DNA from 3 places in the Parabacteroides sp. AM58-2XD genome. Region 3 is predicted to be linked to each of the others. Evidence: riboswitches for the same ligand, from Rfam matches in the RefSeq annotation. Region 3 holds a riboswitch; each other region holds the start of a gene.
The links. Region 3 has a riboswitch for cobalamin ahead of DXA15_RS27935 (TonB-dependent receptor). Riboswitches for the same ligand answer to the same signal wherever they lie in the genome.
Positions count from the first base shown of each region.

Region 1 (4,290 bases), on a different contig from region 3:
TGCTGATCAGATACTCCGTAATTTTTCTGTTTAGAATTTGACTTATAAATGATAATTCGCTTATCATTTATAACAAAATCAGCATGCTGATTTTGCAACGCTTTTCTCAAAAGAGTTTCTACGGAGTTTTTTTCCCAGTCGACAACTACCCGTTCATTCAAATTCAGGTTTTTGTCACGAATTAAAAAAGAGTAATCAAACTTCTCTTCAATCAAATCGAACAGCTCCTGCAAAGTGGTACTCTGGTTCTGAACAGATAAGTAACAAGATTTTAAGTCCGCAGCAAAAACCGCCTCTGTGGTCATCGGCAAGCTTGCGAACATACACAAGGTCATCAAACACCTTCCATTTCTCTTCAAATTGGTTAATTTCATGAATTTCAGATTTAATAAGATTATTATTCAGTCTAATCGTAATGTCCTTTCTCGGATCAATTATTTATCCCGGATTACAAACATATTTCCGGTTTGTTCCCATCGATATTGTTTTTCAACATCAATTTCATTCAAAATATCATATATCGTATGCTCGGAAGTAAAACTCCCCGTAAAAGCCTCTTCCTGCAAAGAGTTGCTCTCTATTACAATCTTTATGTTATATTTTCTCTCTAAATCTCTCGCTAATATGCCAAAGGGAATCTTTGTAAATTTCATTTTCCCATTTACCCAGTCACAAACATCATCCGCATTTACTGTTGTTTTCTTCAGCTCATTATCTATTTTATTATAACTCAACTTCTCATTAGGTTGTAAGCGTATTATTTTTGTATCCGGTTCGTTATTCAACGCCACGTCAACTTTTCCGGTTCGCAACACAACATTCACCAACTCCTCATCCTGATAGGCCCTGACATCAAAAGTCGTTCCCAATACTTTTACACTCAGATTGTCAGAGTTCACTATAAATGGTTTCAAAGAGTCCGGGGTTACTTCAAAATATGCCTCCCCTGTCAGGTAAACATCACGAGACTTTTCTGAAAAATCTTTATTATAGGAAAGAGAAGAACCAGCATTCAGCCAAACCACCGACCCATCGGCCAAAGTTACTTTCGAACGTGATCCCAATGGTACAGAGGTCTGAAAACGAATAATCTCCGAATCCTGTTCATCCGTCAATACACCTGCATAATAAGATAAACCGCCTATAGCCAGCATGATCATTACTGTTGCAACGATTTGTAACCAAGGACGAATAAAGAATATTCTTTTTGAAGAAACCCCCGCCTCTTTAGCCATCAACTCACCAAAATGTTTCTGGAAACCAAGCTCCACCCGGGAAGAAAAATAAGGAACATGGGAGATGGCCCACCAGTCCGACATTTCCGAAAACAACTGCTGATTCTTTTTATCAACCTGCAACCACTGGAAAAGTTCTTTTTTTTCAGTGTCTGACAAATTGCCCAAAAAGTGGCCGATTATCAGTTTACGTATATATTCTGTATCCATAATATTTTCAAATAAATTCATATCTACATAAATAGATACGCCATTTTTCAATAATCCGTTTATACTAAAATGAATTATTTTTGAAAAATATCCAATAATAAGCAGACAACAGGATATAAATTCCCCAATAATACTTTCAACTTAGATAATCCTTGCTTAATTTGTACCCGGACCGTACTGGAAGAAATATTTTTCATCCGGGCTATTTCTTCATAGGTTTATTATAATAAAGGTGTTGAATAAAAATTTCGCGACACTTCGCAGGCAACTGGTCGATAGCCCTACTTATCAGATCGGTTAACTCTTTATTTTCCAAACAAGCCAAAGGTGAAGATTCTAAACAGATCAATTGCTCATGAACATCAATCACATAGCCGTTTATATCAGAGACCGGCACCTCTTCTAAGCGCTTTTTCCTGTAAAAACTCAAACACTGGTTTTGAACGGCACGTATCAAATAAGCTTTGACGGGATAAACTAATGACGACCGATTATTCCATACATTCAAAAAAACATCATTTACAATCTCTTCTGCTATTTCCGGCTTATATACATACTTTACTGCAATCGCGCACAAATAGGTATAATAGGTCGCATACAATAACTTAAAAGCATTTGTATCTCCCTTATTAATACGTAGTATGGTCTCTCTTTTTACATCCATTAATTTAGATTTAAATAAACCCGCCAACAAACTTAAATATTTTATTTCAATACTCGCACAATCTTTAACCTTTTATTCATCACAAAAATAAAAGCATGAACCACCGACGGAGCTCATCCCGTCAAGCGATCCATGCCTCTTTTCCTAATTATTATGGCAAAATAATTAAAAACAGATCTTAAAAGACGGCAAACAGGGAATGGAACAAGAATAGAAAGACATCAGATGTCTTGTTTTTCTCATCCGGCCTTTCCTCGAAGCCGTCGAAAGAATATGCCTTGCAGGTCTTCTGACTTACTTCCGGTTTGAGCGCCTTCCCATTCAAAGAAGAACAGTGGCACTAGTGTTGCCCAATCCGTTATGAAGCTTACAGCAGCGGGACTGTCCGGGATTCACACCCGGTTCCCTTTTAATCCTTACCCGCGGATACAGGCTCGGAACAATGCATGTCGCAAATATAGAGATATTTTTACATCTTATGGTAGCAGATCCTATAAATTTTATTTATTATGTTTACGATATTCGTCTATTGCGTCTTTTACCGAGCCGTACATCAGAAGTAACCGTTGCGACTGACCATAATTCAAGCCCAGTTCCTCAGCGACCATCCGTGTCCCACGGTCGATCAGTTTCTGGTTGGTAAGTTGCATATTTACCATCCGGTTGCCTTTTACACGTCCCAGTTGGATCATTACCGAAGTAGAGATCATGTTCAGGATCATCTTTTGCCCTGTTCCGGATTTCATACGCGAACTGCCGGTAACAAACTCCGGGCCTACGATCATTTCAATGGCTACATCTGCCTCCGCTGCCATCGGAGAATCCGGATTACTGGAAATGGAAGCTGTCAGGATTCCTTGCTCACGTGCCTTGCGCAAAGCTCCTATTACATAGGGAGTCGTCCCGGAAGCGGCAATGCCGATTACTGTATCTTTTGTTGTAATATGGTGCTCCTGCAATTCCTCCCAACCGCGGTTCAGATCATCTTCCGCATTTTCTACCGGATTACGAAGCGCTTTGTCTCCACCCGCGATCAGTCCGATCACCAGGGTTGGCGGCATTCCGAAAGTAGGAGGTATCTCCGAAGCGTCGAGCACGCCCAAACGTCCGCTTGTGCCGGCGCCCAGATAAAAGATACGTCCCCCTTGTTTCATCCGGGGGACGATCTGTAATACAAGTTCTTCAACTTTAGGTATCGTTTTCCGGACTGCTGACGCGACCTTCCGGTCTTCCGTATTTATATCGTCCAGTAATTCCCGGACCGACTTGCTTTCCAGATTATTATATAATGAGTCTTGCTCTGTTATTTTAGTAAACGACATATTAAATATGTATTATGTATGTTGCTAAACAGATACAAAACTAACAAAATTTATGTCTGCGAACCTCTTCTTACTTATACATTTCTTTCAACCATTGGAACCGTGCCATATTTTGTTCCGGATAAGTCCAGTGACCGGTTTCCAGATAAAGATGCAGTTCTTTTGCTCCCGGAATAACATTATAAGCGGAATACATGGAGGTTGGAGGACAAGTCACATCATTATATCCCCAGCTATACCACCCCGGTGCATTTACGCGACGGGCAAAATTAACCACATCGAAATAAGCTAATGTCTCCACCTCATTCGGACCAGGTTTTGCATTCCGGTAATAATGAGGCCAGCCACCGGCACGCTGATGTAAATAACCGGCATAATCACATAAGGCCGGATAGAATGCCGCCAGAAACTTAATACGCGGATCCAATCCTGCCGTAACGATAGAAAGCGCTCCTCCCTGGCTACCACCGGTTACACCGACAGTCGAACCGTCAAATTCAGGCAAAGAGAAAATAAAATCCACCGCTCTCACACAACCGAGATACACCCGTTTGTAATAATGGGCGTCACGATCATTCTTATTGATCCCGGGATATCCGTTCAAAGCACCGGATGCCAGGTTATTATATACTTCCTGGGGCATATTTACCGGAATTCCATGAATACCGATCTCTAATGTGATAACATCATCCCCTAAATTCATGCCGTTATACGGACGGATACCGGCACCCGGAACCTGGAGGATAGCCGGATATACCCCTTCCTTTTTTGGGACAACCAGAATACCATACATACGGGACCCTGGACGCTCATTCTGAAAACTGACATGATAAACGTTTTGCGTAGACGTACATCTTTC
Region 1 is NZ_QSDP01000010.1:41,236-45,525, reverse strand. Features, by position in the region: partial or broken gene DXA15_RS03965 (SusC/RagA family TonB-linked outer membrane protein) at 1-374, opposite strand, end outside; gene DXA15_RS03960 (FecR family protein) at 435-1,445, opposite strand; gene DXA15_RS27790 (hypothetical protein) at 1,520-1,642, opposite strand; gene DXA15_RS03955 (sigma-70 family RNA polymerase sigma factor) at 1,648-2,109, opposite strand; cobalamin riboswitch at 2,371-2,569, opposite strand; gene murQ (N-acetylmuramic acid 6-phosphate etherase) at 2,610-3,431, opposite strand; gene DXA15_RS03945 (acetylxylan esterase) at 3,502-4,290, opposite strand, start outside.
Region 1: another riboswitch for cobalamin. It lies ahead of DXA15_RS03955 (sigma-70 family RNA polymerase sigma factor); the one in region 3 lies ahead of DXA15_RS27935 (TonB-dependent receptor).

Region 2 (4,290 bases), on a different contig from region 3:
CACCGTTGGCTCCCAGCAAGCAGGTTAATTCGCCACTATAGATCGTTGTCGTTATATGACTTGCTACCAGCTTTGTATCACTTTTAGAATGATAACCGATAGACAGGTCTTTTATCTGTATCGTTGCCTCTTTCATACTCATTCGTTCAATTCGTTCTTACGTTTGCGGAACAGGACGGAAGCTACTACCGGAGCTCCCACCAGGGCCGTTACCGAGTTGACCGGCAAGGCTCCTTCAAAGCCAGGCATACGAGCGATCAGGTTGCAGGCAAGCGCCAAGGCGGCACCGGCAAAAAGGACAGCCGGCATCAGTACGCGATGGTCAGAAGTCTGAAAGATGGCGCGGCAAAGATGCGGCACTGCCAGTCCCAGGAAGATGATCGGCCCGCAATAAGCTGTGACGATAGCCGTCAGCACACCCGCCGAAGTAATGACGAGCAGGCGCGCCCGTTTTATATTCAACCCCAGGTTACGCGCATATCCGTCACCCAACAACATCAGGTTCAGCGTCTTTATCAGCAGGAAGGAAAGAGGGATCAGCACCGCCATAATGATCACAAATAACATCATCTGGTTGCCCGATACACGGGAAAAACTTCCCAACCCCCAGATCACATAAGCACGGATATCCTCTTCCACACTAAAAAACTTCAATACCCCGATCACGGCATTCGCTACATAACCGATCATCACACCGATAATCAGCAACGTTACATTTCCTTTTACTTTCTGCGAGACATATACGATCAGAGCCATCACAGACAAAGAACCGATCACGGCTGCAACCGACAGGGCTATCTCCCCCATGAACCCCAGCTTGCTGAGCGCCACACCTCCCAGGCTGCCACTCAACAGGACGACAAAGGCAACACCCATGCTCGCCCCCGAACTGATACCCAATACGGAAGGTCCGGCAAGCGGATTACGGAACACGGTCTGCATCTGAAGCCCGCTGATCGACAATCCGGCACCGGCAACCAAAGCCGTCAGTGCCTGCGGGAAACGCGACTTCCAGATAATGTTCTGCCAGGTAACAGGCTCTTCGCCGCTACTGAAAATGATATGCCAGACCGACTGCAACGGGATGGAAACAGATCCCAGCACCAGATTCAGAAACAACAGGACAACGATGGTAACAACGATCAGAAGCATCAGGAAAGTATTCGAGTATTTCATCGTCGCTTATTTAAGTAAATCATAATAGACCGGTGTATGGTCCGGTAATAAGTCCGGATGGAAAATATGCAACAGGTCAGCCAGCAAGACCTCCGGCTCGGTAGGCATACTTTCGTAAAAAGGCTTCTCCCGCATGTTACAATAGATGACGCCTTTCTCCCTGAACGCACGGAAATCGGCATAACGCGGGTCTTGCTCCTTCAGGGCCTCATAACTGTATGTATCGGGATAACTGTTCACGATACGCCAGTAATCGGCATCGTCAGCCTGGTTGTATATCGTTTCAAAATCGAGCGTGACACCACCGGAACGGTCGTCGTCCTTCAGGAAATAATCGGCACCGGCATCCTTGAAGAGTTGCGCTAGGAAGCTCTTCCCGCCTACCGCATACCAGTTTCCTCCGTGTATCTCGCCGCTGAAGACGATCGGACGTTTCTTCACCTGTCCTTCGGCTGTCAGCGCTTTCAGTTCATTGTAACGTTTTTCTATGGCGGAGAACTTATCGTTCGCCTCTTTCTCCATACCGAGCAGCAATCCGACGAACTTGATCCATTCCGCCTGTCCCAGCGGAGTCGTTTCCTTATATCCCAAGTGCGGTACCAAAGGGATACCGACATCTTTCATTGTCTCATATCCGCCCCGTTTGAAAGGAGAAATAAGAATCAAGTCAGGATTGATGCTCATGATCACTTCGTTATCAAAATTACCCTCGATACCGATCTTGGCTGTCTTTCCTTCTTTCAGCTGCTTATTGACAGTCTGGTTGAAAAGATGACGGGTACTGGTGATGCCGACCACTTTATCTTCCGCCCCTAGCTTGATGAAATTGGATAGCTGCAATGAAGTCATGCAAATGGCACTACGCACAGGGATCTCGATAACCGTATAATCCGCAGGGATACCTTCCGGCTTCGTTCCGCGCTCTACCAAGGCATATTGGAAACGGGTGCTTTCTTCATTCTGGGGATCTTGTATATCCATCAGGATATAACCGTCGGCATAGGACAGTTGAAAACCTTTGGCATATTGCGGCGTAATATGCGCCTCACGATCAGCAGATGCTGTCTGCTGTGCCGAAACACTCTCCTTCTCCTCCCGATTTTCCTTCGATACACACGACGTTGCCAGTAATGCAACCAGGCAACAACCTGCTAAATACTTGTTCATATTCATATTTGTTTTTATCCGACACAAACTGTCCAAACCCACGAGGACAACTGTTATGCTAAAAATGGCAGGTCTTCTGACTTACTTCCATCCCGAAAGCCTTCCCGATCACCTACGGATCAGTGGCAAAAGGTATTATCGGAATGTTACGAAGTTTCACAGCAGCGTGGACTGTCCGGGATTTCCACCCGGTTCCCTTTTAATCTGTCTCCATGAACAGGAGTTTTACAGAACCTATTTCGATCGCAAAAGTAATAAGAAGTTTGCAACTTTGCACTATTTTCAGCACATTTGCACCCCAAATAAAAACAAGAATAAAATGACTTACCCGATCAGTTTCGTATCATTAGGTCCCGGCGAACCGGAACTTATCACAGTGAAAGTCTCCGACAACTTCAGAAAGCAGATATTATCTACTGCCCAGCCACCCGTAACAGGCAGGGTGAAATCCTCTCGCGTGCCGCCGATATCGTACGTGCACTGGAAATAAACGAAACTGCCATCCGCTGCTTCATGCTCCCCATGAGCAAAGACCGCACGGAAGCCTGGAAAGCCTACGACGCCCTCTACAACGAAGCCGCCGCAAACTATGCGGAAGGCAGACAGATCGTTATCGTAGCCGAAGGCGATGCCGGCTTCTATTCTTCCATCCAGTATATATATGACAAGTTTATAGAGACGGGAATCGACGTTCAGCGTATTGCCGGAATCCCCGCCTTCATCGCTGCCGGAGCACTGGCCGGCTTGCACATTGTCAAACAGGAAGAACAGATCGTCGTTATTCCCGGCACTCCTTCCGCGGAAGAATTATCTGAAAAGATAAATGCCGGATACGTGATCGTCATTATGAAACTGTCGCAATGCGTGGAAGCCGTACATGCATGTATCCGCAAGCATCCGCAGACACAATTCCATTATTTTGAAAATGTAGGAACGGATAAGGAATACTACACCTCCGACCGGCAAATCATCGCAGAGAAATCTTTCCCTTATTTCTCACTGATGATCATACAATAAAAAAAGGGTGTAGCAGAAGAAACTTTTGCTACACCCTCAACTTAAAAATTACTATCCCGATTATTGTATCGCAAAAACTATACGGATTCTATGATACCGTTCAGACGGTTCATATGGTAGCGAAGCGACTGGACAGATTCCCAGTTCTGATGCCCCGACTTGCACAACTCACGTGCACTCACTAATACTCCTGAAATGTGACTGCTGATCTCTTCAATCTTTTTATTCGTTTCATTATAAAGAGTTTCAGTCTCTTCCGGTGAATAGATGGAAGCAGATTGTGCCAACGATTCAAGTAACTTCATCTGATAGACTCCGGCCCTGGGGATCAAGTTGCTGATGGCATAATGATGAAGATCCTGGATTTCCTTCTGCTTGGTGGTATCCCAACCGACATTATTCATACTCTCCGAAGAACCCATCTTCGAAAACATTCGAATACCCAAACAATCTGCAATTGTTTTAACCCATGATCCTGTCTCTGTTTCTCTTGAAACGACGCCTGCCAAACTAAATCTCATTGTTGCCATAATCAAATCTCCTTAATTACATAAACCGAAGTTTTTAAAATTGCCATTTACTTTCTTTTTATCACTCTAGACTTGCCATTAGTTTCATTTTATCATTTTGATATCGCAAAATTAGACAAATTATCATACACCACAACCCTTTATCTATATTTTAAAGTTCTTTAATACAAGAACTGTCGAAATACACTGTTTTTGCCAACCGAAGATTACAAATAAGTTGAAAAATGCGCACTTCACTTAACAAAGAATCATTACCAGCCTCCTTTTTGTGACTTTTGTCAATATAACGCCAATTTTACGCAGTTATCAGGCATTACAACCTTTCATTCTATCATTTTGTTATTTAATTAAAAATAATATACTTTTGTTGCCTCTTTAAACTTACATAAGCACATGAAAT
Region 2 is NZ_QSDP01000112.1:2,093-6,382, forward strand. Features, by position in the region: gene DXA15_RS20810 (ABC transporter ATP-binding protein) at 1-136, opposite strand, end outside; gene DXA15_RS20815 (iron ABC transporter permease) at 139-1,176, opposite strand; gene DXA15_RS20820 (ABC transporter substrate-binding protein) at 1,183-2,343, opposite strand; cobalamin riboswitch at 2,392-2,596, opposite strand; partial or broken gene DXA15_RS20825 (precorrin-2 C(20)-methyltransferase) at 2,663-3,360, shown strand; gene DXA15_RS20830 (hypothetical protein) at 3,438-3,890, opposite strand; partial or broken gene DXA15_RS20835 (formate--tetrahydrofolate ligase) at 4,284-4,290, shown strand, end outside.
Region 2: another riboswitch for cobalamin. It lies ahead of DXA15_RS20820 (ABC transporter substrate-binding protein); the one in region 3 lies ahead of DXA15_RS27935 (TonB-dependent receptor).

Region 3 (4,290 bases):
ACGGCGAAAGGCTGCGACAGGAAACGTTGTACACGGCGGGCGCGGTTAACTGTCTGGCGGTCCTCGTCCGAAAGTTCCTCCATACCCAGGATGGAGATAATATCCTGCAACTCCTTGTTACGCTGGAGTATCTGTTTCACACGCTGTGCCGTTTCGTAATGTTCCTTGCCTACGACCAGCGGGTCGAGGATACGGGATGTCGATTCCAGCGGGTCGACTGCCGGATAGATACCCAGTTCGGTAATCTTACGGCTCAGCACGGTGGTAGCATCCAGGTGCGTAAAGGTCGTTGCCGGTGCCGGGTCGGTCAAGTCGTCTGCCGGTACGTAAACAGCCTGTACGGAGGTAATGGAACCTTTTTTCGTAGAGGTGATACGTTCCTGCATGGCTCCCATTTCGGTAGCCAGTGTCGGCTGATAACCTACTGCCGACGGCATACGTCCCAACAGGGCGGATACTTCGGAACCGGCCTGCGTGAAGCGGAAGATATTATCTATAAAGAACAGTATATCGCGAGTCTCGCCTTCTGGAGCCAGGTCGCGGAACGATTCGGCGATGGTCAGTCCCGAGAGGGCGACTGACGAACGTGCTCCCGGCGGTTCGTTCATCTGTCCGAACACCAGTGTCGCCTGCGATTTAGCCAGTTCTTCGTGATCTATCTTCGACAGGTCCCAGTGACCGGCTTCCATACTTTCCTTAAATTCTTTACCGTAACGGATTACATTCGACTGTATCATTTCGCGCAGCAGGTCGTTACCTTCACGGGTACGTTCACCCACGCCGGCGAAAACAGAAAAACCGTTATTCTTTTTGGCAATGTTATTGATCAGTTCCATGATAAGAACCGTCTTTCCGACTCCGGCGCCACCGAACAACCCGATTTTACCTCCTTTGGAATAGGGTTCCAGCAGGTCGATCACCTTGATACCGGTGTAGAGCACCTCTTTGCTGGTTGTCAGATCTTCAAACTTCGGCGGTTCACGATGGATAGGGAGAGCTCCTTTTTTATCCAGCATTTTCATCCCGTCGATCGGATCGCCTGTCACGTTCATCAAACGCCCCTTTACCTGATCGCCAACCGGCATGGTAATGGGCGAACCGCATGATACGGCTTCCATTCCTCGTTGCAGTCCGTCTGTCGTATCCATAGCGACTGTACGGACTGTGTTTTCCCCAATGTGCTGCTGAACTTCCACGATCAGTATTTTCCCATTAGGACGGGTTATCTCCATGGCGTCATGAATGCGGGGTAGCACTATTTTCTCTTCTTTTTCATTATCGAAGTGAATATCCACGACTGGACCGATAACCTGCGAAACATAACCTTTTGTTTCTCCCATACAATTCTTTTTAAACCTCGTCAATATATTTTTTCAACCGTGCAATATTACGAAAACAACCTGTCGGAAACCCGAACATATTACTTTTTTGGCTTTTTTGCATTTAGTTAAACTTTAAACTAATTTTGTAGTCATTCCGAAATGAACCAATTGTTTTGCGATATGGAACAATTTGAGGAAAAATTACGCTGTTTTTTGAAGAATAAGGGTTGGCATTTTGTGTGCGGAATGGTTTGGGGGATGGTGGTATGATCTGTTAAATTATATTACCAGAAGTAGTATTTTAAATTATCAGGTATAGTAATTGATATTATTTGTACTTTTGCCACCGGATTATGGTGTAACGGTCTGGCTTCCGCCGGCCGTTAGTAATAGGGAATCCGGTGCAAATCCGGAACTGTACCCGTAGCTGTAAGTTCTGTAACCCCGGCAAATCTTGTTGCCACTGAGGATTTTAGGATCCTTGGGAAGGCGGCCGATCATGGGAGAACAAGTCAGAAAACCTGCCATTATTCTATTATATAATGCCTCGGGTAAGGTGTTGATGGAACTTGATATATGCGTACATTATTTATTATAGTATTTATATGCCTGGCAGGCATATTTCTGTGCGTGCCTGTCCTGCACGCACAGCAGATCGATACGACTGTTTATCACCAGCTGAAAGGTGTTGAGGTCGTGGAAAAGGCGCGTCCTTCCACAACCCGCGAGGCTACACCTTTACAAGTGATGGACCGTTCGGGTATCGAACGGCTTGGGATACAGGATTTATCGGAGGCTGTCAAACGTTTCTCCGGCGCTACCGTGAAAGATTACGGTGGGATAGGAGGGCTGAAGACGGTTTCAGTCCGTAGCCTGGGAGCACAACATACCGGGGTCAGTTACGATGCGTAGCCGTAAGTGATTGTCAAAGTGGACAAGTAGACATAAGTCGCTTCTCTTTAGAAAATTTGGACCAAATAGAGTTGTCGATTATCCAGAATGATGATATTTTTCGTACTGCCAGAATGTTTGCATCTTCCAGTTCTTTGGTTATGAAGACACGTAAGCCGGAATTTGAAGGGAAAGATATATTTCACATTGCTGCCAAGATTAAAACCGGCTCATTCGGGTTGTTTAATCCTTATTTGAGATATGAACAGAAGTTAGGGAAACGTTGGAGTGCAGTTATTGATGGGGATTGGCAACGTGCAGACGGGCAATATGAGTTTACATTAGTGAATGGAAACATAGTGACCCGCGAGAAAAGGAAAAACACAGATGTTAATATAGGGCGCGTAGAGTTAAACCTGTACGGAGGTTTGGGAAGATACGGAGATTTATCTCTTAAAGCATATTATTTCGATTCGGAACGTGGTTTACCGGGATCTGTCAATCTTTATAACGATTATACTGGCGAGCGCTTATGGGACCGTAACTTCTTTGCACAAGGACATTATGAAAACAAATTAAATGATCGTTTTTCTCTGCAAAGTAGCCTTCGGTATAACTGGTATTATAACCGGTATGAAGATGTGAATAATAAGTATGAAGGAAGAATACAGGTAAGTTCTTATTATCAGCGAGAAACGTATTTAACAGGATCTCTTTTATATGTTCCCATACAAAATATCTCTTTCTCTTTGGCTCAGGATATTTATTGGAATGACCTGAATAATAATTTCAAGGACTGCCAGTTTCCTTCGCGGCTTTCTTCGTTAACTGCCTTATCTGCAAAATACGAAGATCGCCGTTTAACTAGTATATTGTCTTTGTTGGCTACTTATATTGATGAACGCGTTGAGTTAGGGGAGAAACCGGCAAATAGAAAACATCTGTCACCGACAGCAAGTCTTTCGTGGAGGGTATTGCCTGATGCGAATTTGCGGGTACGCTTTTCCTATAAAGATGCTTTTCGGTTACCAACATTTAATGATCTTTATTATTCTCGGATAGGTAATACCAATCTGAAGCCGGAAAAAGCTCGTCAATATAATTTAGGTGTTACCTGGCGTGACCGTTTCTGGCTTTTCAATTCTTTTAGTATAACGACTGATGCCTATTATAATCGAGTAAAAGATAAGATTGTTGCTATTCCTACAATGTTTATTTGGAAGATGATGAATCTGGGAGAAGTGGACATTAAAGGTTTGGATGTGAATGTGCATGCAGGGATTACTTTAAAAGATACTTATGAGTTGTTGTTAGACGGCTCGTATTCTTTCCAGAAAGCGATTGATATAACGAATGAAAAAGACAAGAGCTACAAAGATCAGATACCCTATACCCCAAGGCATTCCGGCTCGTATTCGGCGAGTTTCCTAAACCCATGGGTAAATATCAGTTATTCGTTAACGGCTTCGGGTGTTAGGTATATGAATCGTCAGAATATCAAAGAAAATGAGATTGAGTCTTATGTAGAACAGAATGTTTCACTGAATCGTAATTTTCGTTTGAAACGTTGTATTTTGCGTTTACAGGCTGATATTCTGAATATTGCAGATAAACAATATGATATTGTGAGATATTATCCAATGCCGGGTCGATCGTTCAGATGTGCAGTTTCCATTACATATTAATTATATATAATTTAAAATGAAAAAGTTTTATTGGTTTGCTTCAATGCTGACAATAGTATTGGGCGTTACGTTTACAAGTTGTGATGATGATGATTCAATACCGGAACCGGAAATTCCAGCCGTTCCGACTGAAACATCTAAGGTGTATATCCTGAATGGTGGCATGGATGGTCAGAATAATGCAACCCTGTCTATGCTCGACATGGAAAGTGGAGAAATGACTGCTGATATCTTTGCAGATGTAAATGGGCGTGCTTTGGGTAATATGGGACAGAGTATGCTCTTATACGGCTCTAAATTGTATATTTCTGTTTATCGCTCAAGTACACTGGAGGTTCTTGATGCAGCAACATCTAAGGTAATAACAACCTTAAAACCTGTTGATAGCGAAG
Region 3 is NZ_QSDP01000030.1:28,953-33,242, forward strand. Features, by position in the region: gene atpD (F0F1 ATP synthase subunit beta) at 1-1,340, opposite strand, end outside; cobalamin riboswitch at 1,660-1,866, shown strand; gene DXA15_RS27935 (TonB-dependent receptor) at 1,899-2,234, shown strand; gene DXA15_RS09460 (TonB-dependent receptor) at 2,375-3,898, shown strand; gene DXA15_RS09465 (YncE family protein) at 3,915-4,290, shown strand, end outside.